Regions from separate parts of the Streptomyces sp. NPDC028991 genome, predicted to be linked through region 1. Evidence: riboswitches for the same ligand, from Rfam matches in the RefSeq annotation. Region 1 holds a riboswitch; each other region holds the start of a gene.
The links. A riboswitch is a leader RNA that binds a small molecule or an ion and turns the genes downstream of it on or off. The one in region 1 is predicted to bind cyclic di-AMP.
Positions count from the first base shown of each region.

Region 2: linked by a shared signal. The riboswitch ahead of ACZ4V1_RS10285 (M23 family metallopeptidase) and the one ahead of ACZ4V1_RS26960 (M23 family metallopeptidase) in region 1 are both predicted to bind cyclic di-AMP.
Region 3: linked by a shared signal. The riboswitch ahead of ACZ4V1_RS05960 (C40 family peptidase) and the one ahead of ACZ4V1_RS26960 (M23 family metallopeptidase) in region 1 are both predicted to bind cyclic di-AMP.
Region 4: linked by a shared signal. The riboswitch ahead of ACZ4V1_RS05005 (transglycosylase SLT domain-containing protein) and the one ahead of ACZ4V1_RS26960 (M23 family metallopeptidase) in region 1 are both predicted to bind cyclic di-AMP.

Region 1 covers NZ_JBVHVP010000016.1:130,517-137,512, reverse strand. Annotated here, with positions in the region: gene ACZ4V1_RS26975 (bifunctional acetate--CoA ligase family protein/GNAT family N-acetyltransferase) at 1-2,317, opposite strand, end outside; gene ACZ4V1_RS26970 (HPr family phosphocarrier protein) at 2,518-2,799, shown strand; gene ACZ4V1_RS26965 (GntR family transcriptional regulator) at 2,950-3,645, opposite strand; gene ACZ4V1_RS26960 (M23 family metallopeptidase) at 3,846-4,610, opposite strand; cyclic di-AMP (ydaO/yuaA leader) riboswitch at 4,623-4,784, opposite strand; gene ACZ4V1_RS26955 (M16 family metallopeptidase) at 4,976-6,364, opposite strand; gene ACZ4V1_RS26950 (M16 family metallopeptidase) at 6,361-6,996, opposite strand, start outside.
Region 2 covers NZ_JBVHVP010000004.1:17,742-24,737, forward strand. Annotated here, with positions in the region: gene ACZ4V1_RS10275 (PrsW family intramembrane metalloprotease) at 1-156, shown strand, start outside; gene ACZ4V1_RS10280 (aldo/keto reductase) at 175-1,119, opposite strand; gene ACZ4V1_RS10285 (M23 family metallopeptidase) at 1,291-2,325, opposite strand; cyclic di-AMP (ydaO/yuaA leader) riboswitch at 2,336-2,493, opposite strand; gene ACZ4V1_RS10290 (PP2C family protein-serine/threonine phosphatase) at 2,737-3,948, opposite strand; tRNA gene ACZ4V1_RS10295 (tRNA-Met) at 4,130-4,203, opposite strand; gene ACZ4V1_RS10300 (dihydrofolate reductase family protein) at 4,259-5,389, opposite strand; gene ACZ4V1_RS10305 (helix-turn-helix transcriptional regulator) at 5,645-6,493, opposite strand; gene ACZ4V1_RS10310 (Atu4866 domain-containing protein) at 6,633-6,899, shown strand.
Region 3 covers NZ_JBVHVP010000002.1:389,413-396,408, reverse strand. Annotated here, with positions in the region: gene ACZ4V1_RS05970 (M23 family metallopeptidase) at 1-261, shown strand, start outside; gene pcrA (DNA helicase PcrA) at 355-2,862, opposite strand; cyclic di-AMP (ydaO/yuaA leader) riboswitch at 3,113-3,290, shown strand; gene ACZ4V1_RS05960 (C40 family peptidase) at 3,298-4,488, shown strand; gene ACZ4V1_RS05955 (tellurite resistance/C4-dicarboxylate transporter family protein) at 4,516-5,538, shown strand; gene ACZ4V1_RS05950 (hypothetical protein) at 5,516-5,869, opposite strand; gene ACZ4V1_RS05945 (C40 family peptidase) at 6,181-6,996, shown strand, end outside.
Region 4 covers NZ_JBVHVP010000002.1:202,352-209,347, forward strand. Annotated here, with positions in the region: gene ACZ4V1_RS04995 (GNAT family N-acetyltransferase) at 1-641, opposite strand, end outside; gene ACZ4V1_RS05000 (HAD family hydrolase) at 916-1,725, shown strand; gene ACZ4V1_RS05005 (transglycosylase SLT domain-containing protein) at 1,822-2,322, opposite strand; cyclic di-AMP (ydaO/yuaA leader) riboswitch at 2,328-2,495, opposite strand; gene ACZ4V1_RS05010 (polyprenyl synthetase family protein) at 3,185-4,195, shown strand; gene ACZ4V1_RS05015 (LolA family protein) at 4,433-5,683, shown strand; gene ACZ4V1_RS05020 (ABC transporter ATP-binding protein) at 5,808-6,785, shown strand; gene ACZ4V1_RS05025 (ABC transporter permease) at 6,772-6,996, shown strand, end outside.

The sequences.
Region 1 (6,996 bases):
CGATGTCCTCGTACTCCGGCACCTTCCCGGGGTCGGCCGCGTCGCGTCGCCACTGGGCGTAGGCGACGGCCTGGGCGAGGGCGCGGACGGCCCGTTCGGCGGCGGGGTAGGCGGGGATGAGGCGGGCTCCTTCGGGAGCCCCTGCGGGCTCGGACGCGGGAGCGGCCGACGGGGCGATACTCGCCGGGGACGCCGGGGACGGCGAGGACGGCGAGGACGGCGAGGACGGCGAGGACGGCGAGGACGCCTGAGGGTGGGCGGGCGGCGCCGCCTGACGCCCGGAAGCCGAGGTCGTCTGCGGCTCGCCGGGCGGGATCGCCCCGCTCTCTCCGGGCGCGGTCGCCCGCGAGCCGGGTGTCTCGGCCGCCCGGGGCCGCGCGGGCGGGCCGGCCTCGGGGCCGGCGGGCGCGGCGGTCCGCGGCTCACCGGGCAAGACCGCCTGTGGCGCCGTGCTCGCCGCCGCGGACAGGGCTTCGGCCAAGCCGCCCAGTTCCACGTGGACCACCAAGACCGGCTTTGCGGGTACCGCGGCCGCCGCCGATCGCAGGGCCTCGGCCAGGGACGCGTCACCCGCCGCTCCCTCCCCCACCGTCGGGATGGCGGTCACCACCACCGCGTCGCAGGTGTCGTCGGCCAGGGCACGGGAGAGAGCCGCGTGGAAATCGTCCGCCGAGGCCGCCGTCGTCAGGTCCAGGGGAGGACGCGGACGCAGCCCCTCGGAGAGGCAGGCGTCATACGTCAGGAGGCCCAGTGATTCGGAGTTGCCCAGGATCGCCACCCTCGGCCCGGCGGGCAGCGGCTGGCGGGCGAGGAGCAGCCCCGCGTCGACCAGGTCGGTGATCGTGTCGACGCGGATCACGCCGGCCTGCCTCAGCAGCGCGGAGACCGTCGCGTGGGGCAGCCGTGTCGCCCGTACCGCGTGCCCCTGCGGCGCCACGCCGCCGTGCCGGGCGCCCTGGACCACCACCAGCGGCTTGACGGCCGCCGTCCGCCGGGCCAGGCGGGTGAACTTGCGCGGGTTGCCGATGGACTCCAGGTACATCAGCGCGACGTCGGTCTCCGGGTCGTCGTACCAGTACTGGAGGACGTCGTTGCCCGAGACGTCGGCCCGGTTGCCGGAGGAGACGAAGGTCGACACGCCGGTGACGCCGGTGACGCCGCCGCCTCGCCGGTGCAGCCGGGACAGCAGGGCGATCCCGATGGCGCCGGACTGGGCGAACAGACCGATCCGGCCGGGGCGCGGCATCTCGGGGGCGAGGGAGGCGTTGAGCCGCACGTCCGGGGAGGTGTTGATGATCCCGAAGGCGTTGGGGCCGATGATCCGCATGCCGTACGTGCGCGCGTGCCGCACGAGGGCGCGCTGGCGTTCACGTCCGTCGGGACCGCTGTCGGCATACCCGGCGGTGATCACCACGAGGCCCTGCACACCGTGCTCGCCGCACTCGGTGACGACCTCGGGGACCTGCTCGGCGGGCACGGTGACGACCGCGAGGTCGACCGGCCCGTCGATCTCGCGCACCGAGCGGCGGGCGGGCGCCCCGTCGAGCTCCTTCTGCCCCTCGGGAAGGGCCTTGTTCACGGCGTACAGCCGGCCGGTGTAGCCCGCGTCCCGGATGTTGCCGAGGATGCTGCGACCGACGCCTCCCGGTGCGCGGCCGGTACCGACGACCGCGACCGAACCGGGCTGCAACAGCCGCCGAACGGAACGCGCCTCCGCGCGGTGCTCACGCGCGTACTGCACGGCGAGCGAGCGGTCGGTGGGTTCGAGGTCGAACTCCAGGCGGACCACGCCGTCCTCGAAGCTGCGCTTCTGGGTGTACCCGGCGTCCATGAACACCTTGATCATCTTGGTGTTGGCAGGCAGCACCTCGGCGGCGAAGCGGCGGATGCCGCGCTCGCGGGCGACGGCGGCGATGTGTTCCAGCAGCGCGGAGGCGACGCCACGGCCCTGGTGGGCGTCCTGGACGAGGAAGGCGACCTCGGCCTCGTCGGCCGGTGCCGAGGCGGGTGTTCCACCGGCGCCGATCCGGTCGTAGCGTACGGTGGCGATGAACTCGCCGCCGATGGTGGCCGCGAGTCCCACCCGGTCCACAAAGTCGTGGTGCGTGAAGCGGTGGACGTCCTTGGCGGACAGGCGAGGGTACGGCGCGAAGAAGCGGTAGTACTTCGACTCGTCGGAGACCTGCTCGTAGAAGCTGACCAGGCGCTCGGCGTCATCAACGGTGATGGGGCGGACGCGCGCGGTGCCGCCGTCGCGCAGCACCACGTCGGCCTCCCAGTGGGCGGGGTACTCGTGCCGGTCCGACGAGGTCTGCATGGGCCCCAGAGTACGGCTCGCGTACGACAACGGCGCGAGGCAGTCTGTGGAGGACGGAAGGCCGGGCCGAGGCCGCGGTCCGGCGACCACACGGGACGGTGCACGGTGCCGTCCCGGCACGCTTCACGATGTGGGAAACTGGTCTAGACAAGACTGGTCTAGACAACATGAAACCTTGAACACCTGAAGGGCAGCATCACATGGCTGAGCGCCGCGTCAACGTCGGCTGGGCCGAGGGTCTCCACGCCCGCCCCGCCTCCATCTTCGTCCGAGCCGCCACGGCCACAGGCGTCCCGGTGACGATCGCCAAGGCCGACGGTTCCCCCGTCAACGCGGCCTCCATGCTGGCCGTCCTCGGCCTCGGCGCCCAGGGCGGCGAGGAGATCGTCCTCGCCGCCGACGCCGAGGGTGCGGACGCCGCCCTGGACCGACTGGCGAAGCTGGTCTCCGAAGGACTCGAGGAACTCCCCGAGACCGTCTGATCAACGGCAGCACCGAAAGGCCCGCCCGGAACACTGGGCGGGCCTTTCGCTTTCGCTTTCCGCTCCCCCACACTTTCGAGCACAACAGGAAATAGGCAGCAGAGAACACCCCCCCCCCGAATTACCCCCTCTTTGTATACGGCCCCCGTGTTAATGCCGCAGGCTCGGCGTGTTTACGGGACGTTGCGAGTTCCTCACACGCTCCGTCCGCCCGCCGCCGGAGGTGAATCGCAGTCTGAGCGCCGACGCCGACCGCTCGGTGTGCAGCGTCATGAGCGCCCGCGCGCGCTCGCCGTCGCCCCGGGCCACCGCGTCCACGATCGCGCCGTGCTCCGCCCAGCACTCCACGGGTCCGGCCGGCGCCTCAACGACGTACATCCAGGCGATCTTGTGGCGCAGCTGGGTCAGCAAGGCCGCCAGGGAAGAGCTGCCGGCGGACTGGGCGAGGGTCTCGTGGAACCATCCGCCCAGTGAGCGCAGGTCCTCGCTGTTGCCCTGCCTGGCACGCTCCTGCCCGAGCCTCACCAGCCCGCGGAGCACCTTGAGGTGCGCCTCGGTGCGGCGCCGGGCCGCGCGGGAGGCGCCGAGGGGCTCGAGGAGCGTACGCGTCTCCAGCAGGTCGGCGGCCTCCTGCTCGGTGGGTTCCGCGACGCACGCGCCCGCGTGCCGCCGCGTCACCACGAAGCCCTCGGCCTCCAGCGTACGCAGGGCCTCGCGGACGGGGACGCGGGAGACGCCGTAGCGGCGGGCCAGAAGTTCCTCGGTGAGCCGGCTGCCGCGTCCGTGGACGCCGGTGACGATGTCGTCCCGGATCGCCGTGCACACCGAGTGCGCCGGAATACGCATACCCGACCTCCGCCTTAATCCCCGTGAAACGTCGACGATTGACGCGTGTTCAGTGACTCTAGGCCAATCAAGCGGATATTCCGACGGTGCGGCGGATTTCATGGACGTTTTTTGGACGACGGCGCTTCCGGGACCCGCGCGGAAATGCGAAAGCCCCGGCTCGGGAAGCCGGGGCTTTCGGGTGCCGTACCCGCGCTACGTCAGAGGTTCACACCGTGGGAGCGGAGGTAGGCGACGGGGTCCATGTCCGAACCGTACTCGGAACTCGTGCGGGCCTCGAAGTGCAGGTGCGGTCCGGTGACGTTGCCGGTGGCGCCGGAGAGGCCGATCTGCTGCCCGGCGCCGACCGACTGGCCGACCGAGACGCCGATGGACGACAGGTGGCCGTACTGCGTGTACGTACCGTCGTGCATCTTGATGACGACCTGGTTGCCGTACGCCCCGCCCCAGCCGGCCTCCACGACGGTGCCGACGCCGACCGCGTGCACGGAGGTGCCGCTGGCGGCGTGGAAGTCGATGCCGGTGTGGCTGCCGGACGACCACAGAGAGCTGCCGGCCTGGTAGGCGGTGGAGACGTAGGAGGCGGTGATCGGCGACACGAAGGTGTTGAGGCGCTTGCGCTCCGCCTCGCGTGCGGCGCGCTCCTTGGCCTCGCGCGCCTCCTTCGCCGCCTCGGCCGCCCGCTCGCGCGCGGCCTCCTGGGCCGCCTCACGGGCGGCGGCGTGCAGGGCCGCCTGCTCCTGCGCGGTGGCCTGGGCGTCGATCTCGTGGGCTATGGAGTCGCCGATGGTGACGACCGGGGTGAGTCCGCTCTGCTCCGCCTCGGACTCGGCGGCGAGCGCAGGAGCCGCGAGGGTGCCGACGACGCCGGTGGTGGCGAGGGCCGCGACACCCGCCGCGCGGGCGGTGGTGCGGTGCACCCGGCTGGGACGGCGGTGCTTCCCGGTGGCGCGCGTGAACGCCATGTAGAGGCTGGTCCTTTCCTTCCCTCTCGCCTACCGGGTTAGCTGACGGGTTCGGAGGTGGAAGGTCTCCTACGGACCCCCTCGCTGCGCGCGGGCGTCCGATTCACCCCAGGGACTGCATGGGTCCCCGGCTCCCCTGGCTCGCGCCGTACGGGGACTCGGCGATGGCTGTCCGGTGCCGCGGGTGCGGCGCACTGCCTGACGAACAGCCCGGATGACGCTAAACGCGGCTGTCTTCAATCCTCAAACGCAACAAGCTTTTTGTAGCGCACGCCACAGGGCAGACGGGCAGCCTCTCCCTCAATTCGGACAAAAGGCGGCCCTGATGACACTCGGGTCACCAGGGCCGCCACGCGCGCGTGCCGCTACTCGGCCGCAACCACGGTGACTTCACCGATACCGAGAGCCTCGACGGGCTCCTTGATCTGCGCCGCGTCGCCGACGAGGACGGTGACCAGACGGTCGCCCGGGAAGGCGTTGACGACCGCGGCCGTGGCCTCCACCGTGCCGGTGGCGGCGAGTTGGCGGTACAGCGTCCCCTGGTAGTCGTCGGGCAGGTGCTGCTCGACCTGGTCGGCGAGAGTGCTCGCCACGGCCGCCGCCGTCTCGTACTTCAGCGGCGCCACGCCCACCAGATTCTGCACGGCCACGTCGCGCTCGGCGTCGGTGAGCCCTTCCGCGGCGAGCTTGCGCAGCACCGTCCACAGGTCGTCCAGGGCGGGACCGGTGTTGGGGGTGTCCACGGAGCCGCTGATGGCGAGCATGGCGGCACCCGTGCCGTCGGGCGCGGAACGCAGGACCTGCCCGAACGCCCGTACGCCGTAGGTGTAGCCCTTCTCCTCGCGCAGGACGCGGTCCAGGCGCGAGGTGAGGGTGCCGCCGAGGCAGTACGTCCCGAGCACCTGCGCGGGCCACACACGGTCGTGCCGGTCCGCGCCGGTGCGGCCGATGAGCAGCTGCGTCTGGACGGCACCGGGGCGGTCCACGATGACGACCCGGCCGGTGTCGTCGGCGGTCACCGGGGGTACCGGGCGCGCCTCGGCCGCGGAGCCGGTCCACGCGCCCAGCGTCTCGCCGAGCAGCGCGTCGAGGTCGACGCCGGTGAGGTCGCCGACGACCACGGCGGTGGCCGTGGCGGGCCGGACGTGCTTCTCGTAGAAGGCCCGCACGGCCGCCGAGTCGATGCTCGCGACCGTCTCCTCGGTGCCCTGCCGGGGGCGCGACATGCGCGTACCGGCCGGGAACAGCTCCTTGTACAGCTCCTTGGCCGCACGGCGGGCGGGGTTGGCCAGCTCGTGCGGGATCTCGTCGAGCCGGTTGCGGACCAGCCGTTCGACCTCGCCGTCCGCGAAGGCGGGCGCCCTGAGGGCGTCGGCGACCAGGCCGAGGGCCTTGGCGAGGCGCGAGACGGGCACCTCCAGGCTCAGCCGGACACCGGGGTGGTCGGCGTGTGCGTCGAGGGTGGCTCCGCAGCGCTCCAGCTCGGCGGCGAACTCCTCGGCGGAGTGCTTGTCGGTGCCCTCGGAGAAGGCACGCGCCATGATCGTGGCGACACCGTCGAGACCGGCCGGCTCGGCGTCCAGGGGCGCGTCCAGGAGCACCTCCACGGCGACGACCTGCTGACCGGGGCGATGACAGCGCAGCACGGTGAGGCCGTTGCCGAGGCTGCCGCGCCCGGGCGCCGGGAAGGCCCACGGCTTGGGCTCGCCGGCTTGCGGCTGGGCGTGGAATTCCATGGTGGCGAGCTCGGTCACTTGGCCGCCTCCTCGTTCTCGTCGGTGGCGTCGTTCGTGTCGGCGTCGGTGTCCTCTGCGGGGGCGGTCGGCTCGTAGACGAGCACCGCGCGGTTGTCGGGGCGCAGGCGGGCCTTGGCGACCTCCTGGACCTCCTCGGCCGTCACCTCGAGCACCCGCTGTACGGCGGTGAGGGCGAGCTGCGGGTCGCCGAACAGGACGGTGTACCGGCACAGTTCGTCGGCGCGGCCCGCGACGGTGCCCAGGCGGTCCAGCCACTCGCGCTCCAACTGGGCCTGGGCGCGCTCCATCTCCTCCGCCGTGGGTCCCTCCTCGGCGAACCGGGCGAGCTCCTCGTCGATGGCGGTCTCGATGACCGGCACCTCGACGTCACCGGACGTCTTCACGTCCAGCCACCCCAGGGAGGGCGCTCCGGCGAGCCGCAGCAGGCCGAATCCGGCGGCGACGGCCGTGCGGTCGCGGCGTACCAGCCGGTTGTACAGACGGGAAGACTCGCCGCCGCCCAGGACGGTGAGGGCCAGGTCGGCCGCGTCGCACGCGCGCGTGCCGTCCTCCGGCAGGCGGTAGGCGGCCATCAGGGCGCGGGCCGGGACGTCCTCCTCGAGGATCTCGCGCAGCTGCCCGCCCATGAC
Region 2 (6,996 bases), on a different contig from region 1:
CTTCCGCACGGGGCCCTCCCACCCGGGCCGTTCCCGCACGGACCGTACGGCCCCGGCCGGCCGACGTCGGCCCCGACGCCGTACCCCGCGCCGACAACCTACGCCCCGTACAGCCCGTACGCGCCGTACGCCCCGCCCCGTCCCTACCGGCCGTAGACCCGCAGCCGTACGGTCTCAGGCCGACGCCTCGGTAAGCCTCCCGACCTCGCCCTGCGTCAGGCTCAGCTCCGCCACGCCCAGCAGCGCCGGCAACTGCTCCACCGTGCGCGCGGACGCGATCGGCGCGGCCACCGTCGGCTGCGCGGCCAGCCAGGCCAGGGCGACCGTGGCGACGGGGGCGTCGTGGGCCCCGGCGATCTCGTCCAGGGCGGCGAGGACCCGTCGGCCGCGTTCGGTCCCGAGGTGCTTCGCGGCTCCGCCCGCCCGCGGGCTGTCGACCGCCGCACCGGTCCGGTACTTGCCGGTGAGGAAGCCGGACGCGAGGGCGTAGTACGGCACGGCGGCCAGGCCCGCGCGCTCCGCGAGCTCGCGGAGCTCACCCTCGTACGTCTCGCGCGAGACCAGGTTGTAGTGCGGCTGGAGGGCCACGTACCGGGCGAGGCCCTCTCGGTCGGAGAACTCCAGGGACGCCGCGAGCCGCTCGGCGGAGATGTTGGAGGCGGCGATGTGCCGGACCTTGCCCGCCTTCACCAGCTCGTCGAGCGCGCCGATGATCTCCTCCACCGGCACCTCGGGCTTGTCGAAGTGGGTGTAGTAGAGGTCGATGTGGTCCGTGCCCAGGCGGCGCAGCGAGGCGTCGGCGGCGGACTTGATGTTCGCGGCCGTCAGTCCCGGGTACTCGGGGTGCTGGCTGACCTTGGTGGCGAGGACGACGTCGCCTCGGCTGCCTCGGGAGGCGAGCCACTTGCCGATGAGGGTCTCGGACTCCCCGCCGCTGTTGCCGTCGACCCACGCGGAGTAGGAGTCGGCGGTGTCGAGGAAATTGCCGCCCGCGGCCGTGTAGGCGTCGAGGACGGCGAAGGAGGTGTCCTGGTCGGCGGTCCAGCCGAAGACGTTGCCGCCGAGGGCGAGCGGGAAGACCTCCAGGTCGGAGGAGCCGAGTTTGCGCAGAGAAGTCATGTCCTGCGTCAACGACCGTACTGGACGGGGCGATTCCGGAAACGGGGCAAAGTTCCCGCAAACCGCCCATCGCGCACCGGCAGCCCTGACGTCGGGGGGACGCCGTCAGGACCGCCGGGGATCAGCGGAGACGGGCAGCGCGCGAGGCGGGAATCGGGGGTGAGGCGGGAATCAGGGGGTGAGGCCCTTGCTCTGCAGCCACGCCATCGGGTCGATACCGCCACCGCCGGCCGTGTGGACCTCCATGTGGAGGTGGGCGCCGGTGACGTTGCCGGTGGCGCCGACACGGCCGATGACGTCACCGGTGGTGACCTTCTGGCCGACGCTGACGCTGATGGAGGACTGGTGGGCGTACCAGACCTCGGTGCCGTCGTCGAGGGTGAGCACGGTCTTGTATCCGTACGACCCGTCCCAGCCGGCCGACGTGATCGTGCCGCTGTGCACCGCCTTGAGCAGCGTGCCCGTGGGGGCGGCGAAGTCGAGGCCGGTGTGGTGGCCGGAGGACCAGTAGGCGCCGGCCTGGCCGAAGGTGGAGGAGATCGTGTACGAGGAGGTCGGCAGCGTGTACTGCTTGGCCAGCTGCGCGAGCCGCTCGGCCTCGGCCTTCTTCGCGGCCTCCTCCTCCGCCTTCTTCTTGGCGGCGGCGGCCTTGGCCTCGGCCTCCTTCTCCGCCTTGGCGGCGGCTTCCGCTGCCTTCTTCTCGGCGGCGGCCGCGGCTTCGGCGGCGGCCTTGGTCTCGACCTGGGCCTGCTGCTGCTCGGCCTGCGCCAGGATCCGGGCGCGCAGCGACTCGCCGGCGTCGGTGGTGCTCTCCGAGGTGGTGTCGGCGGAGACCGTGGCGATGCTGCTGAGCGGGGTGGTGGAACCCTCCGGCTCCGGCTCCTCCTCGTCGGAGATGAGCGAGCCGACGTTCGGCAGGTCCGGCACGGAGATCGACACCGGCGGCTTGCCGGTCTGCGCGCTGGCCATGCCGCCCGCGCCGACCGCGGCTATGACACCGACGCCGAGGACGGTGGAGCTGCGGGCGAGTCCGCCGCGCTGCTTGGCGACGCGGTGCCGGCCGCGTACGGGGCGGATGGAGTCCGCGGTGGGATTCCACTCCTCCCAGGGGCCCTCTTCGGTGCGGTAGCCGTCGTAGCCGAAGGTGTCGGTGTCGTGCCCGCTGGGCACGAACGGGGCCTCGGGGGCAGGCCGGTTGGACGCCACGTGGGCGTACTCCTTTCCTTCCTTTCGCCTACCGGGTTAGCTGACGGGTTCGGAGCAGGAAGGTCTCCTACGCGCGTATATCCGCCGTGTCTCCACGGCGTCGTACGAGCGATTCACCCCAATGTGGTGGTTCCCCGGTTCCCTTGCGGGATTCGGCGCGTGCGCACGGAGCCGCCTTCTGTGACGGCTGGGACGACCGCGCTGCGTTATCGAACGTTAATAGACGTGAGGCTCGGATTCCAAGCCGTTCCTCTTGATCATTAACGAATCCGGCCGGGACGTACGCCTCGTGACCGGTGAAAACCGGGCGAGTTGACCGGCTCTCGGTATTCCCCCTTCCATCACAAATTTCTGACGGTGTATCAGTTGTTATGCGGAGGGCGGTCGGTCCGTCACGTCCGGTGATATCGATCAAGGTCGTCGTACGGCGAGCAGTGCCATGTCGTCGGCCATGCCGCCCCCGGAGTGCCGGCGCACGTCGTCGGCGAGGGTGTCGAGCAGTTCCACCGGGTGCCGGAACACCCGGCCGGCCAGCCGGACGTGCGGATCGTAGAACTCCCCCCGCGTGTCCCGTGCTTCCGACAGCCCGTCGGTGTACAGCAGCAGCGTGGCCCCACCGGGGAACTCGGCCTCCTCCGCACGGTCGGGCCACACGCCCAGCTCCCCCATGCCGAGCGGCAGCGCCGACTCGCGGGCGGGCAGCGGCCGCAGGGTGCCGTCGGCGTACAGCAGCAGGGGCGGCGGATGGCCGCGGTTGACGATGCGTACGGTCCCGTCGCCGTGCGGGAGTTCGGCGAGCACGGCGGTGGTGAACCCCTCGAAGGCGTCCAGCCCCTCCCGCCGGGTGCCCTCGCGGGCCAGCGCCCGCTCCAGCCGTTGCGCCACCGCCTCCAGGGTCGCCTCCTGCTCGGCGGCCTCCCGGAAGGCGCCGATCACGACGGCGACGGCGGCCACCGCGCCCATGCCCTTGCCGCGCACGTCGCCGACGATGAGCCGGATGCCGTGCGAACTGTCCTGCACCGCGTACAGATCACCGCCGATGAAGGCGTCGGCCTGCGCGGCCTCGTAGCACGCGGCGATCTCGAAACCGCCGATCCGCTCGGCGGGCTCCGGCAGCACGGCCCGCTGGGCGGCCTCGGCGATCTCGCGGACGGAGACGAGACGCTCGCCGGTGCGGCGGACGAAGCCGTTCACGAGTACGGCGAGCACGGCGACCGTGGCGATGGTGATCAACTCGGTGAGCGAGTCGACGTAGTGGATGACGCCCTTGCCGAGCTGCAGTCCGACGACGGCGGCCACCACGGCCAGGCCGGTGAGCGCCGTGCCGCGCCGTGAGTAGACCGGGGCGGCGACCAGGGGCGCGGCCGTGTAGAGGGGGCCCGCGGTGAAGTACCTCGGGGTGAAGATGTCGTACAGGATGGCGACGACGATCAGCAGCACGGGGAGCAGGCGTAAGAAGGTCCGCCCGTACGAGGCCCGCCACCGCCGCACCGGCCCCGTGGCCTCGGTGACCGGCAGGGGCTCCGGCCGGTCACCGAGGCCGGGGTCGGGCACGGGATCGCGGGGAAGCCGGCCGCCGGCCCGGGCGTAGGCTCCCTCGTCGTCCACGTCACCTGGCCGCACCACTCGTCTCCCGCCACCCCGCACGTCCGCGCCGCTTGCCGTCCCGTCCCCCAGGTTTCCCGGAGCGGGGGCGGGGGGCGAGCCGTGGGGGCCGGTCGGGTGAGGGTGGCGGGTGCCGGGATCACGTCCGTGAACGCACCGAAGGCCGGAATCCTCATGGATTCCGGCCTTCGGCCTTGAGTAGCGGGGACAGGATTTGAACCTGCGACCTCTGGGTTATGAGCCCAGCGAGCTACCGAGCTGCTCCACCCCGCGCCGTTGTGTCTCTACTGTACGTCATCCCGGGGGTGGAATGCACATCCGTATCCCCCTACCCCTCCAGGTGGCGGTTCGGCGCCTTCGCCCGCTGCTCGTACTCCGGCAGTACGACGACGCCGGCGCCCCCGGCCGCGAGCACCCCGCTGCCGTCGGCCCCCGGCACGAAGGTGTCCGGCTCGCGCCAGGCCGTGACCACGCGGCGCACCCCGGCGTCGAGGATCAGCCGGGCGCAGGGCGCGGGGCGGGAGGCGCGGCGGGCGCACGGCTCCAGGCTGCTGTACACGGTGGCGGTCGCGAGGCGCGGATCGGCGGGGTCGGCCTTCGCGAGCGCGGCCTCCTCGGCGTGCACGACGGGGTCGCCGCCCTCCCGGGAGTGGCCCCGCGCCAGCTCGGTCCCGTCGGCGGCGACCACGACCGCCCCCACGCTGAACGCCGTCTCCGACGGCGGGCACAGCTCCGCCAGCTCACAGGCGAGCTCCAGCCAGTGCCGGTCGGCGGCGGTGACGCGGTCGCCGGTGCCGGGGGCGGTGGGCAGGTACCGCGTCAGCACCACGTCCTCGATGCGCCGCGACTCCACCAGCCGCAGCCGCCCGCTCTGGTAGGCGCCGGGCCCGAACAGCCGGGGCGCGTCCGGGTCGCCCACGAACAGCGGCGCGAGGACGAGCTGCAGTTCGTCGGCGAGTTCCCGCTGCAGCAGCTGGGTGTGGACGGTCCCGCCGCCCTCGACCATGAGCCGCCGCACGCCCCGTCGGTCGTGCAGGTACTCCAGCGCCGTGCGCCAGTCGAGTGCGGCCCCGAGCGGCACGACGTCGGCGGCGATCCCCAGCGCGCGGGCCCGCCGGGCGCCGTCGTCCGTGGTCAGGAGCACCTTCTCCCCACCCGTGTGCCAGAACGCTGCCGCCGGGTCCAGCTCGCCGGTGGCGCTGACCGTCACCTTCAGCGGGTACTCCGCCTCCCCGGCCGCGACCCGGGCCGCCCGCCGCTCGGCGGAGTTCACCAGCAGACGCGGATTGTCGGCCCGGATCGTGCCGGCGCCGACGAGGATCGCGTCGACGGAGGCCCGCACCTCGTCGACGCGGTCGAAGTCGGCCGGGGAGGAGAGCAGGAGCCGTTCGGGGCCGGTGTCGTCCAGGTAGCCGTCGAGGGAGACGGCGGCGGAGAGGAGGACGTAGGGGAGGGGCATCGAGGCGACTCCGGTGGGATGGCCCTGGACTTCCGCGGACGAGACCGGTGAACACTCTCCATCCCGACCGACCCGCCGTGTGGACACGGCGTGCCCGCCCATCCTGCCAGTTCGGGCCCGGGGAACGGCGGAACGGAGGCGAGCAGCAGCCCACCGGGCGGCCGGTACCGCGTAGCTCGGCGACCGCCTGTGAAGCACGCGGAGGCGAAGCCGGCCGGGGCACCTTGCCGCCGATCTCCATGTTCCGTCGGCTGATCAGCGGTGGGGCCGGGGGTCGGGCCGGCGCCGGGTGGCATGGATGGAACCGAGCAGATTGAGGGACTGGGCGCTGGGGCTGCCTGGTTCGGCGTGGTAGATGACGAGCTGCTGGCCGGGTGCTTCGCGTACGTCGAAAGCCTGGTAGGTGAGCGTGAGGGGGCCGACGTCCGGGTGGAGCAAGTGTTTGGCGTCCTGGGTCTTGCCGCGCACGGTGTGGGCGTTCCAGAGGCGGGTGAAGTCCGCGCTGTGCTCCGTGAGGGTGCGGACGAGTTCACGCAGCCGTGGGTTGTCCGGGTCGAATCCGGTCGCCTCGCGAAGGTTGGCGACGGTGGCCTGCGCTGCCCGGTCCCAGTCCGTGTAGAAGTTGCGGCCCGCGGGGTCGAGGAAGGTCATGCGGGCCAGGTTGTCCGTCGGCTCGAACGGGGCGTAGAGGGCGTCGGCCAGAGCGTTGACGGCGAGGAGGTCCAGGGTCCGGCTCATGACGAACGCCGGAGTGTTCGGGTAGCCGTCCATCAGCTGTCGCAGCGCCGGGCTGACCCGCTCGGCGGCGTGGACGGAGGGCCGGTCGTTCGGCGTGGCCCCGGCCAGTCGGTACACGTGCGCGCGGGCGTCCACGTCGAGGCGCAGCGCGCGGCTGAGCGCGTCGACCACCTGGGGTGAGGGGTTGCGCTCGCGGCCTTGTTCCAGGCGGGTGTAGTAGTCGGCGTTCACTCCGGCCAAGACGGCGACCTCCTCGCGGCGCAGTCCGGCGACTCTGCGGGCCCCGTAACTCGCCATACCGACGTCCTCCGGCCGCAGGCCGGCGCGGCGTGTGCGCAGGAAGTCTCCCAGGTGGTTGTCGTCCATGTGTTCAGGCTAGGCGGCGGCCCGGTGTGCTGCCTGGGTGTGCCGCACCCAGGCAGCACGCGTCCTGGTTGATGGCCGCTGACCTGCCCAGACTCGGTGGAGCGGGAAAGACCGCCCTACTCGAGGAGAGGAGTCCGCCATGGCCGGGACCGTTGAGGGCCACCACGTCGACGTGGTCGGGATGTGGGTGACCGCGGATGGTCACATCCGTCAGGAGCTGCTGCCGGACGGCCGCTACGACGAAGCTCGTGGCGAGCGGCGCAGCGCGTACACCGGCCGGTACACGGTGACCGGCAGCCACCTGGACTACGTCGACGACACCGGGTTCACCGCCACGGGCGACATCCGGGACGGAGTGCTCCATCACGAGCACCTCGTGCTCTACCGGGAGCAGAAGTCGTCGTAGAGGAGGCCGGGGCGCGCGCCCCCGCCCGCCCTGTCACCCGGGGGCCGATCCGCCGTCGGCGGACCAAGAGGTCCCGACACGGCAATCAGTCAGCCAG
Region 3 (6,996 bases), on a different contig from region 1:
ACGGTCCGCACGCAGTACAACAGCGCGTACGGGAACATGATGATCGTGACGGCGAAGGACGGCACGGAGACGTGGTACTGCCACCTCTCCAGCTACCAGATCCCCTCCGGTACGACGGTGAAGGCCGGCGACGCGATCGCGTTCTCCGGCAACTCGGGCAACTCGACCGGTCCGCACCTGCACTTCGAGGTGCGCCCCGCGGGCGGCTCGGCGATCGACCCGCTCTCGTGGCTGCGCAGCCACGGTCTCAACCCGTCGTGACGCCGTAACGTCTCAGCAGCCGGAACGGTCTCAGCAGCCGGAACCGGGCAGACGTGCGGGCGCCCGAGGCGCCCGCCGCATCTCCTCGCCCCCTCAGAGCTTCTCCACCGGCGCGTACCGCAGCAGCAGCCGCTTCGGCTTCGTGTCTCCGAAGTCGATCGTCGCCTCGGCGTTCGACCCCGTGCCCTTGACCCCGACCACCGTCCCGAGACCGAACTGGTCGTGCGTGACGCGGTCCCCGACCGACAGCGAGACCGTCGCCCGCTCGGCGGAGGCGGACCGGCCCGTGGCGAAACCGGACGCCCCCGCCGCCGAGGAACGGGACGACGACAGCGAGGCCGCCACGCCCGAGACCGGCGCGGAGGGCGCTGGTCCGTTCGCCCCGGTCCGCTTCCACTCCAGGTGGGGCGCCGGGATCTCCTCGAGGAAGCGCGAGGGCGGGTTGTACGACGGCTGCCCCCAGGCGCTGCGCAGCGTGGACCGGGTCAGGTACAGCCGCTCACGCGCGCGCGTGATGCCGACGTACGCAAGCCGACGTTCCTCCTCCAGCTCCTTGGCCTGGCCGAGGGCGCGCATGTGCGGGAAGACGCCGTCCTCCATGCCGGTGAGGAAGACGACCGGGAACTCCAGGCCCTTGGCGGTGTGCAGGGTCATCAGGGTGACGACGCCGTCGCCGTCCGACCCCGCCGCGTCAACAGCATCATCAGGCGCTGTCGGGATCTGGTCGGAGTCGGCCACCAGCGCGACCTTCTCCAGGAAGTCGGCCAGGGTTCCGGCTTCTTCGCTCTCGGCCCGCTCCTGCTCGAACTCCAGGGCGACGGCCGCGAGTTCCTGGAGGTTCTCGATGCGGGTCTCGTCCTGCGGGTCGGTGGAGGCCTGCAACTCGGCGAGGTAGCCGGTGCGTTCGAGGATCGCCTCCAGCACGGTCGCCGGTCCGGCGCCGGACTCGACGATCGTATGGAGGTCCTCCATGAGCGTGTTGAACCGCTTGACGGCGTTCGCCGAGCGCGCGGCCATGCCGTATGCCTCGTCGACGCGCTTGAGCGCCTGCGGGAAGCTGATCTTCTCGCGCTGGGAGAGCGCGTCGATCATGGCTTCGGCCCGGTCACCGATGCCCCGCTTGGGGACGTTGAGGATCCGGCGCAGCGGCACCGAGTCCTCGGGGTTGGCCAGTACCCGCAGGTAGGCAAGGACGTCCCGGACCTCCTTGCGCTCGTAGAAGCGGACACCGCCGACGACCTTGTAGGGCAGGCCGACGCGGATGAAGACCTCTTCGAAGACACGGGACTGGGCGTTGGTCCGGTAGAAGACGGCGACGTCGCCGGCCTTCGCCTCGCCCGCGTCCGTGAGGCGGTCTATCTCGTCGGCGACGAACTGTGCCTCGTCGTGCTCGGTGTCGGCGACGTACCCGGTGATCTGCGAGCCGGCGCCCTGGTTGGTCCACAGGTTCTTGGGCCGGCGGGACTCGTTGCGCTCGATGACCGCGTTGGCGGCGCTGAGGATCGTCTGGGTGGAGCGGTAGTTCTGCTCCAGGAGGATCGTCGTCGCGTCCGGGTAGTCCTCCTCGAACTGGAGGATGTTACGGATGGTGGCGCCGCGGAAGGCGTAGATCGACTGGTCGGCGTCGCCCACGACACACAGCTCGGCGGGCGGGACCTCGGCCTCGGGCGGCACGTCGACGGGGTGCTCGGAGGTGCCGACCAGCTCGCGGACCAGGGAGTACTGGGCGTGGTTGGTGTCCTGGTACTCGTCGACCAGGACGTGCCGGAAGCGGCGGCGGTAGTGCTCGGCGACGTCCGGGAAGGCGCGCAGCAGATTGACCGTCGTCATGATCAGGTCGTCGAAGTCGAGGGCGTTCGCCTCGCGCAGCCGCGACTGGTAGAGGGCGTAGGCCTGGGCGACGGTCTTCTCGAAGCCGTCGGCGGCCTGGGCGGCGAAGTCCTCCTCGTCGATCAGCTCGTTCTTCAGATTCGAGATCTTGGCGCTGAAGGACTTGGGCGGGAAACGCTTGGGGTCGAGATCCAGGTCGCGGCAGACGAGCGCCATCAGGCGCTTGGAGTCGGCGGCGTCGTAGATCGAGAAGGACGAGGTGAAGCCGAGCCGCTTCGACTCGCGGCGCAGGATGCGGACGCAGGCGCTGTGGAAGGTCATCACCCACATCGCGTTCGCACGCGGGCCGACGAGCTGCTCGACGCGCTCCTTCATCTCGCCCGCGGCCTTGTTGGTGAAGGTGATCGCGAGGATCTGGCCCGGGTGGACGCTCCGCTCGGCCAGCAGGTGGGCGATGCGGTGGGTGAGCACGCGGGTCTTGCCCGAGCCGGCGCCGGCCACGATGAGCAGCGGGGAGCCGGAGTGGACGACGGCGGCGCGCTGGTTCTCGTTCAGCCCCTCCAGGAGCGCCGCGGCGTCCAGGGCGGGGCGCGGGGCGCCGTCCCGGTAGTGGGCGTCCCGGTCCGGCGGCGCGTCGAACTTCCCGCCGAACAGATCGTGCGGAACCGGCTCCGGTCCGTGATCGTCGTCGGGCGGCGGCGGGGGTTCCTCCTCGTGACCGCGGGGGATCTGGAGGCTCGCCAGGAAGCTGTCGTCAAAGAGGCTGCTCATCGCTCTCCGAGTCTAGGGCGCCCCACCGACAACCCGGCGCCACCCCGGAGAATGGCCGGTATCCCGCCATGAGCACGCGCTGCGACAGAGCGGACCACGAAGAGTGACCGCGCGGTGGCCGGGAGGCGGCCCCACCCGGAGGTCACGAAAATGTATCGGGCATATCACCCACCAACCTTCACAGCCGCCACACGAGTTGGCTACGGTTCGGACAGGCCGCACGACCCCCTCCGGCGAACGTCGCCGGGCCGCGCGGCCTCCGCCGAGTCCGGTGTGCCCGCACGGCGCCCGGAGCCGGGGACCCAACCGAGAACCTTGGGGTGAATCGGCCGTACCGCCCCCGACGGGGCGGACCCGCCGTAGGGCAAACCTTCCGAACCACCGCCCGAACCCGACAGCTAACCCGGTAGGCGGAGCGTGGAAGGAGTCGCCTCCTTGGCGTCGCACCGCAAGTCGCGTCCCACCGGTACGCGCGTCGCAGGAATACGGCCCCCCGCCCTCGCCACGGCGGCCCTCACCTCCGTCGCCCTGCTGTCCCAGACGGCCACCGCGGCACCGTCGGACGACGACAGGCCGAGCCTCGAAGAGGTCGAGAAGAAGGTCGACGACCTGTACCGCCAGGCGGGGTCGGCGACGGAGAAGTACAACGCGGCCAAGGAGAAGACCACCAAGCAGCGCAAACGCGTCGACACCCTGCTCGACGACGTCGCCAAGCGCACCCAGAAACTGAACGAGGCGCGCGAGGAGCTCGGCTCCTTCGCCTCCGCGCAGTACCGTACGGGCGCCTCGATCCCGGAGACCGCGACAGTCCTGCTCGCGGACTCGCCGCAGGACTACGTCGACCGGAATCACCTGCTGAACCGGCTCACCGGCCGCCAGAAGGACGCGGTCGACGACTACGCCACCCAGCAGTCCGAGACGATGGAGAAGCGCCGCGAGGCCACCGAGAGCCTCGAGACGCTCACCGAGTCGCAGAGCGACCTCAAGACCGCCAAGGCCACCGTCCAGAAGAAGCTCGCCACCGCGCGGGAGCTGCTGTCGGAGCTGACCGCCGAGGAGAAGGCCCGGCTCGCGGCGATCGAGAAGAAGAAGCAGGAGGAGGCCGCCCGCAAGGCCGCGGAACTCGCCAAGCGGCAGGCCGAGGAGCGGGAGCGGCAGGAGCGGGCGGCGCGGCAGGAGAGCGACGCCGCCGCGGACACCCCCGGATCATCCGGCTCCGGCGACACCGGTACGGGAACCGGGTCCACCACGCCGGACTCCTCCTACGGCACCAAGGCCGAGAAGGCGCTCGCCTTCGCCCGCGCACAGATCGGCAAGCCGTACGTGTGGGGCGCCACGGGCCCCGGCTCCTACGACTGCTCGGGGCTCACCCAGGCCGCCTGGAAGGCCGCCGACGTGACCCTGCCGCGCACCACCTACGACCAGGTCGACGCGGGCACGACGGTCCCGGTCGCCCAGGCCCAGCCCGGTGACCTGGTCTTCTTCTACGACGACCTCAGCCATGTCGGCCTCTACATCGGCAACGGCATGATGATCCACGCCCCGAAGCCGGGCGCGTACGTCCGTGAGGAGTCGATCTACTACGACGGCGAGTCGTCGATCCACAGCGTGGTGCGCCCGGCCTGACGCGCGGGGCTCTCTAGCATCGGGCGCATGTCATCCGGCACCTCCCCCGCCTTTCCCTACCCTCTGCGCGCCTGGTGGGCTCAGCGTCCGCCGGCCGCCGGGGCCGCGGTCATGGCGACCGGCATCCTGTCGGTCGCCCTGCACCTGACGGGTCACGAGGTCCTGTCCCGGATCGCCCTGGTCCTGGCCTGCGCCGCCTGGCTGACGCTGGCGGCGAACTTCGTCTACCTGCTGCTGGTCGAGCGCGCGCAGTGGGTGACGCGGGCCGGGACGCCGGGCGCGCTCACCGCCGTCGCCGCGACGACCGTGCTCGGTACCCGCTTCTCCCTCTTCGGCTGGTCACCCGTGGCGGCGGCGCTGCTGGTGCTGGCGGCGTTGCTGTGGCCGGGGCTGCTGCTCCTGGTCGTCACCCACTGGGGGCGCAGGATGCCGGGCGCCGTGTTCCTGGGCTGCGTGGCCACGGAGGGGCTGGCCGTGCTGGGCGCCACGCTGGCCGCGGCCACCTCGACGCCCTGGCTGGCGTACGCGTCGCTGGTGCCGTTCTGGCTGGGGATCGTGCTCTACCTGATCGCGCTGTTCCGCTTCGACCTGCGGCAGGTGGCCCGGGGGTCCGGGGACCACTGGGTGGCGGGCGGCGCGCTCGCCATCTCGGCCCTCGCCGGCGCCAAACTGCTGGCGGCGGCCGGGACCGGCATGTACCTGTGGAACAACGACGACTACGCGGTCCTGCACGACGTGACCGTCTTCCTGCTCGCCCTCGACCTCGCCTGGTACGCCGTACTGCTCGCCGCCGAGATCGCCTGGCCCCGGCTCCGCTACGACGTGCGCCGCTGGTCGACCGTCTTCCCCCTCGGCATGACGGCGGCGGCGACGCTGTCCGTCGCCGCCGTCCTCGACGTGCCGTGGCTGGACGCGCCCGGTCGGGCGCTGCTGTGGATCGCGGTGGCCGCGTGGCTGGCGGTAGCGGCGGGGGCGGTCTTCCGGGCCGGAGCCGGGCTGCGGTCCGCGGGCGCGGACACCGGGCGGGTCAGGTCCAGAGCACCGCGATGAAGACGTTCGCCACGGTCAGCAGGCCCACCAGGCCGAACAGCGGCTTCTCCACCTTCTCGTCGTCGCGCTTCACGTAGACCAGGCCGAGGATCACGACCAGTACGGCGAGCTTCACGCCGATCTTGACGTTGTCGACGGACTGGTCGTCGGCCTGGTTGAGGCCGATCAGGATGACGCCGGTGACCAGCATCGTCAGTGCGCCGTGCAGCATCGCCGGAACGAAACGGGCCGTGCCCTGGCCCATCGCCTTCAGCTGGGTCAGGAAGCCGCCGAGGAGCGAGGCGATACCGATGATGTGCAGACCGACGAAGATGTGGATGAGTACGTCCATGGGGCCGGAGCCTAATGAGAGGCCGGACACCGGCCGACACCGGGCCGCCGGAGGCGCGGACACGCGGGTGCGCGCCAGCACGACCGCCCGCCCCATAACACCTCACGCCTCCCGCACGTCCCCGATCCGGCACATCGGTCATCACCCTGCGTGAAGGCGACGCCCGCGGAACGGACTCCTGGTCACCTACGGTCGCCGACCGCTCCGGTACCGCCACTTCCGCGCATCCCGTCACCGGGCCGTTACCGCCGCGCCTAGCGTCCTCTCCCAGGCAACCGGAGTCGAGTCGTACGGAAGGACGTGGATCGCAGGTGGGAACGCACCGCAGGCCGCGACAGCGCGCGACGGGCGGCGGGAGGGTGTGTACGGCGGCCACGGTCACCCTCGCGGGCGCGGCTACCGCGACCGGGCTGGGCGCCGGCACCGGGCACGCCGAGCCGGAACCGACTCCCGCACAGGTCAGAGCCAAGGTGGAGGAGCTCTACCAGGAGGCGGAGGTCGCCACGGAGAAGTACAACGGCGCCAAGGAGAAGGCGGTCGCCGCCGAGCAACGCCTGGAGCACCTACGCGACCAGACCGCCCGCAAGGAGGACCGGCTGAACTCCGCCCGGGAGCGACTGGGTTCCGCCGCGGCGGCCCAGTACCGCAGCGGCGGCCTCGACCCCGCCCTGCAACTCGCGCTCTCCGCCGACCCCGACCGGTACCTCGACGGTGCCGCCTTCGTCGAGCGGGCGGGCAGCCGGCAGGCGGCCGCCGTGGGCCGGGTACGCAAGGAACTGCGGGAGATCGAGCAGCTGCGCGGAGCCGCCCGCATCGAGGTGACCTCGCTGAAGTCCCGCCGGGCGGAGCTGAAACGTCACCGCGAGACGATCACCGGCAAGCTGGACTCGGCCCGCCGCCTGCTCTCCCGGCTGACGGCCGAGGAACGCGCCCGCCTCGGCCACGGCACGGGCGACCGCGCCTCCCGCTCCTCGACGGGCGACAGGGACCCACTGTCCGCCGCTACCACCCAGGCGCCCAACTCCCGCGCCGCGGCGGCCGTCGCCTACGCCCGCCAGAAGCTCGGCAGCCCCTATGTGTGGGGCGCGGCCGGCCCCGACTCCTTCGACTGCTCGGGCCTCGTCCAG
Region 4 (6,996 bases), on a different contig from region 1:
CGGGTGATCCACTCCTGCGCGAACCGGTCCCGGCGTCCCGTCCTGCGGTACTGCGCCGACTTCCACTCCATGAGCGTGCGCAGCGCGGCCGGGTCACGTTCGTCGAACACGAAGCGCACGTCCCCGACCTGACGGCCGAGCCTGCGCTCCTTGGCGAGGGTGGTCTTCAGGAACTTCGGCGACCGGTCGCGCAGTACGCTCTCGTACGCCTCGTAACCCTGCTCCACGTCGATGACGTAGGTGGTGTGCTCCTCGGCGGCGTGCGGCACGAACAGCCCCTGCTCCGCCTCGAGGTTGTCGAAGGCGAAGCTCGACAGGGAACAGGCCCGCAGCAGTTCCCGGGTGTCCGGGATGAGGCCCGGGCGCAGCACCGCGCCCTGGCAGTCCGAGACGCCGAGCCCGATCGCCCGGCCCTGACCCAGCCGTCCCCGCTCGTGCGGCAGGAAACCGGCCGCATCACCGCCGTCGTACACCACCGCCACCCGCGCCCGCGGCCGTACCCGGCCCACGACGTCGGTGAACTCCGGTTCCATGAACGGATTGCGTGGTGCCGTCGATTTGGCGCGCAGCTCGCGCCAGTGCTCCCGTTCCCCCTCGCCCAGTTCCTCCGGCCTGAGCACGCGCACACGTCCGCTGTTCAACCCGACCCCCCGATCAAGTCCCCCTGGACAGAAGGACGGTACCCCCGGGGACGGTTCGGCCGGTAGGTAGCGGACCATGTTGTTGCCAACCGGTGCACAGGCCCTTAACCGGCTTTAGCCGATGAAGCCGGTGATGTGCCAGGTTTCGGACACGAACGTGCGTCCTCGTGCGCACTCGTGCCGTACTCGTGCGGACTCGTGCCGACCTCGCGCGTCCTCGTTCGGAAGCGATCGCGGGTGAGTCGGACAGGTGCGGTGTCCGTATTCTCTGATCATGGACCGCACCGCGTATTCACTCGTCGCCACCGACCTCGACGGCACGCTGCTCCGCGGCGACGACACCGTGTCCGACCGGTCACTGGCCGCGCTGACGCGGGTGGCCGAGGCCGGTGCGCGGCATCTGGTGGTGACCGGGCGGCCGGCGCCCCGGGTGCGGTCCCTGCTCGACCGCCTCGGCTGCACGGGGCTCGCGGTGTGCGGCCAGGGCGCGCAGGTGTACGACGCCGGCGCACACCGGATGCTGTGGTCGGTCACCCTGGAACGGGAGCTGGCCGAGACCGCGCTCGGCAAGATCGAGGCCGAGGTGGGGCAGGTGCACGCCGCGGTCGACCAAGACGGCGTCGACGGCCTGACGCTCATCGAACCGGGCTACCTGATGCCCCACCCGACGCTGCCCGCGGTGCGGGTCGAGCGGCGCGACGAGCTGTGGAGCGCGCCGATCAGCAAGGTGCTGCTGCGCCACCCCGACCTGACCGACGACGAGTTGGCGGCGACGGCACGCGCGGTGGTGGGCTCCCTCGCCACGGTCACCATGTCGGGGCCGGGGACGGTGGAGCTCCAGCCGTGCGGCATCACCAAGGCGACCGGCCTCGCGATGGCCGCCGAGCGCCTGGGGCTGGGCCGGCGGCGGACGATCGCCTTCGGCGACATGCCGAACGACATCCCCATGTTCGACTGGGCGGCGCACGGCGTCGCCATGGCCGGCGCCCACCCCGAACTCAAGGCGGTGGCCGACGAGGTCACCACGACGAACGAGGACGACGGCGTGGCCGTCGTCCTCGAGCGGATCTTCGGAACCTCTTAGTACGCCTCGGCGCGGCTCAGTACGCCTCGGCGCAGCTCAGTGCGGTGCGGCGCAGTTCGGTGCGGCTCCGCGCAGCCCGGTGCGGTTCCGCGCGGATCAGTACGCGCCGAAGACGTTGTCCATCGAGCCGTACCGGTCGGCCGCGTAGTTGCAGGCGGCGGTGATGTTGGCGACCGGGTCGTACGGGTCCCAGGAGGTGCCGGGCACGTGGTACGCCTGGAAGGTCGGGTCGATCACCTGGAGCAGGCCCTTGGACGGGGTGCCGTTGATGGCGTTGATGTCCCAGTTGTTGATGGCGAGCGGGTTGCCGGACGACTCCCGCATGATGTTGCGGTGAATGCCCTCGTACGACCCGGGGATGCCGTGCTGCGCCATGACGTCGAGCGACTCCCGGATCCAGCCGTCGAGGTTGTCCGGGTACGTCGTCGCCGCCGTGGTGGCGGACGCGGCGGAGGTGGTGGCGGCCGGGGTGGCCGCGGAGGCGCTGGTGGCGCCGATGAGCGGCAGGGCGAGCACTGCGGCGCCGGTGCCGGCCACCGCGAGCTTCCGGGCGAGGCGGGCGGTGCGGGCGTGACGGTTCTGACCGTTGGCAGACATGCTTGAGTCCCTCTCCTTACGCCTGCGAGGTGAGCTGTCGGGTTCGGGCGGGGAGGTGCCCGGCCGGGCCCTGACGGGCACGGCTTCACCCCAAGCCGCTCCGGTGGTGACCGGTGCGGCGACTTACCTGGGTCCCCCGCTCCTGCCTGCGAGTTTGTTGGCGGATGACTGTGTGACCGGGCGGTGGCAGGATTCGGCGTCCGCCCGACAGGCCGGGAACGTATGCGAGAGCAGATGTCCGAAACAAGTGCAGGAATCACCCAACAGTCCTGTTGACCTTGGTCTGGGGTGTTTGAGGCGCTTGATCCTTTGCGGCTGCCAAGGCTCAACTGGCTTGCGGCGCAAAGGGAGGGCACAGCCGGCGGCGGGGTTGCCTACAGGTGTGCGGGAGTGAGCCAACTCACTGGCCTCAACAAGGATGGCAAATCGGGCATTCAGGCCAACAGGGAGCCAATCGGCCGTAGGCCGGGAGGGCTTCGGATGCCGGCCGGCGGCCGGATGGGCTCGCCGTCGTGCGCGCCCCGTCTCTCGCCTCGCCCTGAGCGGTGTTTCGGCGCGCCGTGCGGGCATCCGTTCGAGGTGAGGGTGGAGTGCGCCGAGTGGGTGACGTATTCGCAGTGCGGGCCGTTGGGGGGAGTGATGTGATCTTCCGTGGCGGGTTCCGGCCCTGGCGATGTCGATCAATGTCTGCTCATATCACCTGATCAAAAACATACTGTGCATGATCTGATACCGACCGGCCTGTAACGGTGGGCGCTCGCGGTGATCGAAAGGTGACCGGATACGCTGACTTGAGTGGTGGCAGCGACCTATCGACAAACCAGGTAATCGCCAGTAGACACCAGCAGACAGGAGACCCCTCGTGACCGTCGTCGGGCCGTTCGGGCTGAGCGTGCGGGACCAGGCTCTGGAAGCCGATGTCCAGGCCGGATTGGTTGCTGTCGAGGAAGGGTTGCTTGAGGCAACCAAGAGCGAGGTTCCGTTCATCACGGAGGCCGCCCAGCACCTGGTGCGAGCCGGCGGCAAACGTTTCCGGCCACTGCTGGTGATGCTCTCCGCCCAGTTCGGCGACCCCTACGCCCCCGGGATCGTGCCCTCGGCCGTCGTCGTGGAGCTGACCCACCTCGCCACCCTCTATCACGACGACGTGATGGACGAGGCCGCCGTGCGGCGTGGCGTATCCAGTGCCAACACCCGCTGGGGAAACTCGGTCGCCGTCCTCACCGGCGACTTCCTGTTCGCCCGCGCCTCGCAGATCCTCGCCGACCTCGGGCCCGAGGCGGTCCGCGTGCAGGCCCTGGCGTTCGAGCGGCTCGTCACCGGCCAGATCCTGGAGACGGCGGGGCCCCAGGACGGCCGGGACCCGGTCGACCACTACCTGGACGTGCTGGGCGGCAAGACGGGCTCGCTGGTGGCGGTCTCCTGCCGGTTCGGGGCGATGATGTCCGGCGCCGACGAGACGGTCGTGGACGTGCTGACCCAGTACGGCGAGCGGCTCGGTGTCGCCTTCCAGCTCGCGGACGACGTCCTGGACATCGCCTCCGACTCCCACGAGTCGGGGAAGACGCCCGGGACCGACCTGCGCGAGGGAATCCCGACCCTCCCGGTGCTGCGGCTCCGGGAGCGGGCGGCGCGGCTCGGGCTCGCCGAGGACATCGCGCTGTGCGAGCTGCTGGACTCCGACCTGAGCGACGACGCGCGGCACGCGGAGGCGCTGCGGCTGCTGCGCGCCCACCCCGCGCTGGAGCAGGCGCGGCAGGACACCATCCGGTACGCCAAGGACGCCCGGGCGGCGCTGGCCCCGCTCAGGGAGTGCGAGGCGAAGGCCGCGCTGGTGGAGCTGTGCGACGCCGTGGTGCACCGGGCCGGCTGAACGCCCGGCCGCGTACCCCGCCCCCTACGGGCCGGGGGAGTCGCGGCCCCTCCGTGTCATCCCGCAGGAGTAGGCGGAGTTGAGCCCGCGGTCTGACGATTCCCCTTGGCCGATTTGGTCAGATGGACACCACGGAAGACACCAATCCTCACCGATTCGGGTGAGAATGGCGGCTCACGGGTGAACGAGTGCGAGGCCGTGGGACAGCCGCCGCCGACGACGGAGGTAGGGCACACAATGGCACCGATCGATTCCGACGACAGCACGACCGCCGGTGAGGGCGAGGACCTGCGGTCCGGACGGCGCAGGGCCGCGCGGTACGTCGTCCCGGTCGCGGTGATGGGAGTGGCGGCCGCGACGATCGGCCTCGTCCCCGCCCTCGCCGACTCCGGGGACCCGGACCTTCCGAAGGTCACGGCGGAACAACTCATCGAGAAGATCGCGAAGTCGGACGTCGAGCAGCTGTCCGGCACGGTCAAGATCAGCACGGACCTGGGCCTGCCGGACCTCGGCGGTCTGGAGAGCGGCATGATGTCCGGTATAACCGGCGCGCCGGGCGGTTCGGGCGGAGACGAGGGCGGCTCGGCCGCCGACCCGTCGGCCAAGCTCACCGAGCTGGTCTCCGGCACCCACACGCTCCGGGTCGCCGCAGACGGCCCCGACCGGCAGAAGCTGTCCCTGCTGGAGAACGCCGCAGAGTACAGCCTCATCCACGACGGCAAGGACGTCTGGGGCTACGACAGCGAGTCCAACGAGGTGTACCACACCACCACGTCCGGCGCCGCCGAGCAGCCGGAGAAGGAGGTGCCGGCCACTCCGAAGGACTTCGCCGACCAGGCACTCAAGGCGGTCGACGACACCACGTCCGTGACCGTCGACGGCACCGCTCAGGTGGCCGGCCGGGACGCCTACCGACTGGTGATCAAGCCGAAGCAGGAAGGTTCCACGGTCGGCGCCATCAGCGTCGCGGTGGACGCGAAGACCGGCATGCCGCTGAAGTTCACGCTGACCCCGGCGAGCGGCGGCGCCGCCGTCGTGGACGCGGGCTTCACCAAGGTCAGCTTCGCGAAGCCGGACGCGTCGACGTTCGACTTCACCCCGCCCAAGGGCGCGAAGGTCACCGAGGCCGACGAGACGGCCGAGGCGCCGGAGCACGGCCGGGAGGCCGGGGGCGACCTCGCGCAGGAGATGGACGGCCTGAAGGGGACGGACGGCCTGAAGGGGACGGACGGCCCGAAGGTAATCGGCGAGGGATGGAACTCGATCGCCACCTTCGACACCGGCGGCCAGGGCCTGCCCACGGCCTCCGCGGGCGGCGACCTCGGTGGTTTCCTCGGCTCCTTCGGCGACCAGGTCAAGGGCGATTTCGGCTCCGGCACGGTCTTCAAGACCCGCCTGGTCAACGCCCTGATCACGGACGACGGCAAGGTCTACGCCGGTGCGGTCACCAAGGACGCGCTGGTGAAGGCGGCCGACGCCGCCCAGTAGGCGTCGGACGGGAGCCGTTGTCCGTACGGAGCCGTTGTCAGCTCGGACCAGTGACGACGAAGTGGACGAAGTAACGAAGTAACGAAGTGACGAAGTGAGGGAGCCGGTGGCCGAGACGTCCGCCATGGAAGCGAGGGAAGCGGAGGGCCCGGACCGGGGGAGCGGCGCGGACGACGCCGTCATCTCGACCCGGGCGCTCACCAAGCGCTACCGCGGCGGGCAGCTCGCCGTCGACGGTCTGGACCTGACCGTCCCGGCGGGCAGTGTCTTCGGCTTCCTCGGTCCCAACGGCTCCGGCAAGACCACCACCATCCGCATGCTGATGGGCCTGATCGAGCCGACCTCCGGCACCGCGCGCGTGCTGGGCCGGCCCATGCCGCGCACCGCCCGCACCGTGCTGCCCCAGGTCGGCGCCCTCATCGAGGGCCCCGCCCTGTACGGCTTCCTCTCCGGCCGCGACAACCTGCTGCGCTACGACGCCGCCGACCCGGCCGCCGACCCGCGCACCCGGCGCCGACGCGTCGCGGCGGCGCTGGACCGGGTGGGCCTCGCGGCCGCCGCCGGCAAGAAGGCGAAGGCGTACTCGCTCGGCATGAAGCAGCGACTCGGACTCGCGGCGGCGCTGCTCCAGCCGCGCCGCCTGCTCGTCCTGGACGAGCCGACCAACGGACTCGACCCCCAGGGCATGCGCGAGATCCGCGCGCTCGTTCGCGAACTGGCCTCCGACGGCACGACCGTCTTTCTCTCCTCCCACCTGCTGGACGAGATCGAGCAGGTGTGTACGCATGCCGCCGTGATGGCCCAGGGGCGGTTGATCACCCAGGGCGCGGTCGCCGACCTGGCGGCCGGGGCGCGTGGCCGGCTGGTGGTGACCACGCCGGACACGGGAGAGGCGGCCCGGGTGCTGAAGGAGCACGGCGCCGGGGACGTGGCCGTCGCCGAGGACCGGTTGACGGCGGAACCACCGGACGGTGACCTCGCCGACCTGAACGCCGCCCTGGTCGCGGCCGGTGTCCGGGTCCGCGGCTTCGGAGTGGAACGCGCCTCCCTGGAGGACGCGTTCGTGGCGCTGACCGGGGAGGGCTTCGATGTCGCGGGCTGAGCGTTCGCGGACTGAGGTGACGGGGGCCGGGGTGCCGAGCGCCGGGGTGCCGAGCGCGCTGCGCGTCCCGAGCCCGTTGTGGTCGTTCGGACTGTTCCGCAGTGAACTGCTGATCACCTTCCGACGCTGGCGCACTCTCGCCCTCCTGGGCGTGCTGGCCGCCGTGCCGGTCCTGGTGGGGATCGCCGTGAAGATCGAGACGAGCGACGAG